2 regions of the Ectopseudomonas toyotomiensis genome follow, and region 1 is predicted to be linked to the other one. Evidence: predicted binding sites of a transcription regulator. Region 1 holds the regulator's gene; the other holds the start of a gene.
The links. Region 1 encodes sigma-54, which starts transcription at its own class of promoters, with help from an activator protein. Its sites were predicted from a motif close to ANTGGCATNNANNTTGCTNT; they were not measured.
Positions count from the first base shown of each region.

Region 2: JWV26_RS01175 (flagellar basal body rod protein FlgF) is a predicted target of sigma-54. The motif match lies at 1,556-1,575, and genes of this name have one in related genera.

Region 1 is NZ_CP070505.1:3,353,737-3,356,942, reverse strand. It holds gene lptB (LPS export ABC transporter ATP-binding protein) at 1-367, shown strand, start outside; gene JWV26_RS15335 (RNA polymerase factor sigma-54) at 504-1,997, shown strand; gene hpf (ribosome hibernation-promoting factor, HPF/YfiA family) at 2,097-2,405, shown strand; gene ptsN (PTS IIA-like nitrogen regulatory protein PtsN) at 2,418-2,882, shown strand; gene rapZ (RNase adapter RapZ) at 2,885-3,206, shown strand, end outside.
Region 2 is NZ_CP070505.1:252,676-255,881, forward strand. It holds gene flgG (flagellar basal-body rod protein FlgG) at 1-721, opposite strand, end outside; gene JWV26_RS01175 (flagellar basal body rod protein FlgF) at 768-1,508, opposite strand; gene flgE (flagellar hook protein FlgE) at 1,722-3,092, opposite strand; gene flgD (flagellar hook assembly protein FlgD) at 3,129-3,206, opposite strand, start outside.

The DNA of each region.
Region 1 (3,206 bases):
CCTGCTGCAGGAATTCCATATCCACCATATCGCCGACAGCCTCGGCATGAGCCTGTCCGGCGGTGAAAGACGCCGCGTGGAGATTGCACGGGCTCTGGCGACCAACCCCAAGTTCATCCTGCTCGACGAACCCTTTGCCGGGGTGGACCCGATCTCGGTGGGCGATATCAAGCAAATCATCCATCACCTCAAGACCAAGGGCATCGGCATCCTGATCACCGATCACAACGTGCGCGAAACCCTGGATATCTGCGAGACCGCTTACATCGTCAACGATGGGCAGCTGATCGCCGAAGGTAACGCCGAGACCATCCTCGCCAACCAGACGGTGAAAGAGGTATATCTGGGCCACGAATTCCGCCTGTAGGTCGCCCACTATTTCGCTACAGAAATATTGCAACCCCTAGGCAAAAACGAGAAATTCAGGCATATAATTTGCTTCCTGGCGGCGCTTCGGCGCCCTGATGTGGAAGGCGTAACTCGCCAGTAAATTAAGGTCTGCAATGAAACCATCGCTAGTCCTCAAGATGGGCCAGCAGCTGACGATGACCCCGCAGCTGCAACAGGCTATCCGCCTCCTCCAACTGTCTACCCTGGACCTGCAACAGGAAATCCAGGAGGCACTGGAATCCAATCCCATGCTCGAGCGCCAGGAAGACGGCGACGACTTCGACAACAGCGATCCGATGGCTGATGGCGCCGAAAGCGCCACCCCGACTCCGAGCAAGGAAGAGAGCTACCAGGAAACCGCCCCTACGGTGGACAACCTGGAAGAAGGCGAGTGGGGCGAGCGCATTCCCAACGAGTTGCCAGTCGACACGGCCTGGGAAGACATCTACCAGACCAGCGCCAGCAGCCTGCCCAGCAACGATGATGACGAGTGGGACTTCACCACCCGCACGTCCAGCGGCGAGAGCCTGCACAGCCACCTGCTGTGGCAACTGAACCTGGCGCCCATGTCGGACAAAGACCGGCTGATCGCCGCCACCCTGATCGACTGCATCAACAACGACGGTTACCTCGAAGAAACACTCGAGGAAGTGACCGAATCCTTCGACCCCGAGCTGGATGTCGAACTGGACGAAGTGGAAGTGGTACTGCACCGCATCCAGCAGTTCGAACCGGCGGGTATCGGCGCCCGCGACCTGCGCGAATGCCTGCTGCTGCAACTGCGCCAGCTGCCTGCCGGCACAGCCTGGCTGAGCGAGACCCAGCGCGTGGTCGGCGACTATCTGGAGCTGCTCGGCAGCCGCGATTACGCCCAGCTGATGCGCCGCACCAAGCTCAAGGAAGACGAACTGCGCCAAGTCATCGACCTGATCCAGCGCCTCAATCCACGCCCGGGTTCGCAGATCGAATCCAGCGAGCCGGAATATGTCGTGCCTGACGTGATCGTGCGCAAGCACAACGAACGCTGGCTGGTGGAACTGAACCAGGAGGCAATGCCGCGTCTGAGGGTCAACCCGCAGTACGCCGGCTTCGTCAAACGCGCCGACTCCAGTGCTGATAACACCTTCATGCGCAATCAGCTGCAGGAGGCACGCTGGTTCATCAAGAGCCTGCAGAGCCGTAACGAAACGCTGATGAAAGTGGCCACGCAGATCGTTGAGCACCAGCGCGGCTTCCTCGACTACGGCGACGAGGCGATGAAGCCCCTGGTGCTGCACGACATCGCCGAAGCGGTGGGTATGCACGAGTCGACGATTTCACGCGTTACCACGCAGAAATTTATGCACACCCCACGTGGCATTTACGAGCTGAAATATTTCTTCTCCAGCCACGTCAGCACCTCCGAAGGCGGCGAATGCTCGTCCACCGCGATCCGCGCGATCATCAAAAAACTGGTTGCAGCAGAAAACGCGAAAAAGCCGTTGAGCGACAGCAAGATCGCTGGTTTACTGGAGGCACAAGGCATCCAAGTCGCCCGTCGGACGGTCGCCAAGTATCGCGAGTCCCTCGGCATAGCGCCCTCCAGTGAGCGCAAGCGACTGATGTAGGCCAGATCGACTGAAGGCCTCAGGCCTTCAGGCCAACGTGTTCCGGCGGCGGGTCGAACCAGACCCGTCTCTTACACAAGGCAACAAGGAGAAAGCGGTATGCAAGTCAACATCAGTGGACATCAGCTGGATGTGACCGACGCCCTGCGTGACTATATCGGCGAGAAACTGGGCCGACTGGAACGCCACTTCGACAAGATCACCAACGTACAGGTGACCATGGAGGTCGAAAAACTCAAGCAGAAGATCGAAGCCACCCTGCACATCGCCGGCGGCGAAGTCGTCGCCAACGCCGAACACCAGGATATGTACGCTGCCATCGACCTGTTGGCCGATAAACTCGACCGTCAACTCATCAAGCACAAGGAAAAGCAGCTCGAACGCCTGCAAGGCGCCACGGCCCGCTAACATTCCCTATCCATGATCCGACTTGAAAATATCCTGACCCCCGGCCGTTCCCTGGTGAACGTGCCGGGCGGCAGCAAGAAACGCGTGCTCGAACAGATCGCCAACCTGGTTGCGCGCGATCTGCCCGACCTGGATGCCCAGGACATATTCGAAAGCCTCATCGCCCGCGAGAAGCTCGGCTCTACCGGCTTCGGCAACGGCATTGCCATTCCCCACTGCCGCCTGGCTGGCTGCAGTGCCCCGATCAGTGCAGTCCTGCACCTGGAGACGGCAGTCGATTTCGACGCCATCGACGGCGTGCCGGTCGATCTGCTGTTCGTGCTTCTGGTGCCGGAGGCGGCCACCGATGCCCACCTCGAACTGCTGCGCCAGATCGCCAGCATGCTCGATCGCCAGGATGTACGTGAACGTCTGCGCCAGGCCAACAGCGGCGAAGATCTCTATCAGGTCGTCGTGGACATTCAGAACGGTCAATAAACATGCGCCTGATCATCGTCAGCGGTCGCTCGGGCTCGGGCAAGAGCACCGCCCTCGATGTACTTGAGGACAACGGCTTCTACTGCATCGACAACCTGCCGGCCGGCCTGCTGCCGGATCTTGCCGAGCGTTTCCTGCCGCATAGCGACATGCTGCTGCCACAGGTGGCGGTCTCCATCGATGCGCGCAACCTGCTGAGCCAGCTCCAGCGCTTCCCGGAACTGCTCGACGAAGTGCGCAAGCGCAACATCCGCTGCGACGTGCTGTATCTCGACGCCGAAGACGAAACCCTGCTCAAGCGCTTTTCCGAAACCCGTAGACGCC
Region 2 (3,206 bases), 2.1 Mb from region 1:
CGTAAGCGCGCTGGGTGGTGATCATGTTCACCAACTCTTCCACCACGCTGACGTTGGAGTTTTCCAGGGTGTTCTGCAGCGTGGTGCCAAGGCCATTGAGGCCCGGGTTTCCCACCTGCGGCGCGCCACTGGAACCGGTCTCCAGGAACAGGTTGTTACCGATGGCTTCCAGGCCAGCAGGGTTGACGAAGTCGGCCAGCTGGATATTGCCGATGATCTGCGGCTGCGGATTGCCGGTGGTGGTCACCGAGACAGTGCCATCCTCACCGACGGTGAAGGTGCGCACTTCGTTCGGCAGGACGATCGCCGGCTCAAGTGCAAAGCCTTGGGAGGTGACGATCTGCCCATCGGAATTCAGGTGAAAGCTACCATCACGGGTATAGGAAACGGTGCCATCGGGCTGCAGGATCTGGAAGAAACCACGGCCATTGACTGCCATGTCCAGCGGCTGCTCGGTCGTTTGCAGGCTGCCGGCGGTGAAGATCTTCTGCGTACCCACCACGCGCACACCGGTGCCGAGCTGCAAACCTGAGGGCAACTCGCTGTCCTGGCTGGACTGGCCACCTGGCTGACGACGGATCTGATAGAGCAGATCCTCGAACTCGGCGCGATCACGCTTGAAGCCGGTGGTCGCCACGTTGGCCAGGTTGTTGGAAATGGTGGTCAGGTTCATGTCCTGAGCGGACAAACCGGTCTTGCTGACCCACAGTGCCGGAAGCATATCGATTCTCCTCGGGCGCCGGTTTTACGGCGCCGCGTGCTGGTAATTAGCTAATTTGCAAAACCCGCGCCATGGCCGACGAGTTGTCCTCGGCGGTGCGCATCATCTTCACCGACAGCTCGAACTGACGGGACAGGGAGAGGATGGCGGTCATCTCTTCAACGGCGTTGACGTTGCTCGCCTCGAGGAAACCCGACGTCACCTGAACGGTCGCATCGGCCTCTATCTCGGGCTGGCCCTTGACGCGGATCAGGCCATCGGTGCCCTTCTCCATGCTTTTCGGATCAGGGTTGACCAGCTTGATACGGTCGACTTCAGCCAATACGTTGGGATCTTCACCAAGCGCACGAATACTGATGGTGCCGTCCTGGCCAATCTCCACCTTCTGCTCCGGCGGCACGGCAATCGGCCCGGCATTGCCCATGACCGGCAAACCATTGCCGGTACGCAGCACGCCCAGGGCATCGATATTCAGGCTGGCAGTACGTACGTAGGCCTCGCCACCATCGGGCGCCTGCACGGCGATCCAGCCCTTGCCGCCAATGGCAACATCAAGATCACGACCGGTTTCCTGCAACGAGCCCGGACGAAAATCCGTAGCCGGACGCTCGCTCATGGCGAATACACGTGCCGGATAGCTCTCACCGAATAGCGGCATGGAGCGCGCCTGCTCGAAATCGCGACGAAAACCCGAGGTAGAAACGTTCGCCAGGTTATTGGCGTGGGCGCGCAGAGCCAGTGTGTTGTTCTGCGCTCCGGTCATGGAGACGTACAGCATCTTGTCCATGGTAATTCTCCGAGTGGGCGACAGGCCCTTGGCTCTTTGCAATGACTACAGCAAGCGTCGTGCCAGCCTCGAAAAATAAATGCAAGATACTGATTTAAAATGACTTTACAGATAAGTCAGGATCATAAAGAAAAGCCGGCGGCGGGGTTTTGCCGGCCCTGAAACGGCAAAAGCGGCAAGCCAGGTTTGCCGCTTTGCTTCAACCCCAGCCCATCAACGCAGGTTGATGATGGTCTGAGTAATGGCGCTTTCGGTTTCGATGGTCTTGGCGTTGGCCTGGTAGTTGCGCTGCGCCACGATCAGGTTCACCAATTGATCCGACAGCTCGACGTTGGAGTCTTCCAGCGCACCCGCCTGCAGAGCACCCAGGGTACTGCTGCGCGGCGTGCCAATCACCGGCTCACCGGATTCGAACGACTGCGCCCACGCCGTCTTGCCTACCGGAGTGAGCCCCTGGACGTTGGCGAAGTTCGCCAGCAGCACCTGCCCTTGCACCTTGGACTGGCCGTTGGTGTAACGGGCGAAGATCACCCCGGTGTCATCGATCTCGACACCAGCCAGCTGGCCCGTGGTGTAGCCGTCCTGACTGACGGCGTTGACACCAAAGGATGCGGCGTACTGGCTCGAGCCGCGCATGTCGAAGGTGAACGCCTCACTGTCAGCACCGTTAGGTACCAAAGTTCCCGGATTGCCCGGATCCTCCTCGGCAGGCACCCAGTCGGTATCCGCCAGAGCGAAGATGCCATTGGGCGTACCCGCCGGAATGGCCGGCGCATCAAGGGCTGGGTTGGCCGGCGTGCTGGCCAGCGGGGTGAATGCCGGCGTCGCCAGTTGTCCGGCAGCATCGAAGTTCACCGCATAGCTGAATGGTTGAGTACTGGATGGGTCGCGCGGATTGACTCCATCGATCAGCACATGCATCACCCAGCCGTTGTTGGCCGGCGCTTCGTTCTTGACGAAGTATTGGCTCATCACGTGAGCATTGCCCTGCGAATCGTAGATATTGGTCGAAGTGGACCAGTTGAAGGACTTCGAATCGCTCGGGTCGAAGGTCGGTGCCGCCATGGTTCCCGCGTTAGCGGGCCGTACCGCATTGGAGTTCAGGTTGAGGCGCTGGGTAACACTGGTGGTCGCCCTGGGCTCCTGCTGACCTGCGTTGATGCGCAAATCAGACTGCACCGGCAGGATATTGCCGCTGTCATCAGCCGCATAACCTTGTAGGCGGTAACCGAAGTTGTTGACCATGTAACCATCACGATCCGTACCGAAGTAACCGGCGCGGGTATAGCCAATCTCACCGTTGTTGCTGGTCATAAAGAAGCCGTTGCCATTGATGGCCAGATCCAGAGCATTGTTCGTGTAGTTGACGTTGCCCTGGTTGAACAGCTGCGACACGTCTGCCAGTAGTACACCACTGCCCTGCGCATTCCTGCCGGTACCCAGAACGGAAGCGGCATAGACATCGGCGAACTCGGCTCGCGATTGCTTGAAACCCGCAGTACCGGCGTTGGCGATGTTGTTGCCGGTGACGTTGAGGTCGCTGGTCGCGGCACGCAGGCCGCTGAGACCAATATTGAACGACATGGAAGACTCCTTTGCCGGAACTGCCGGCGGCAATAGTTATTGGCCGATGACCTGCACTTGAGAAAGCGGAACACTGCCCAGGCCGGCGAGGTTGAGCATCAGCTCACTGCCGCC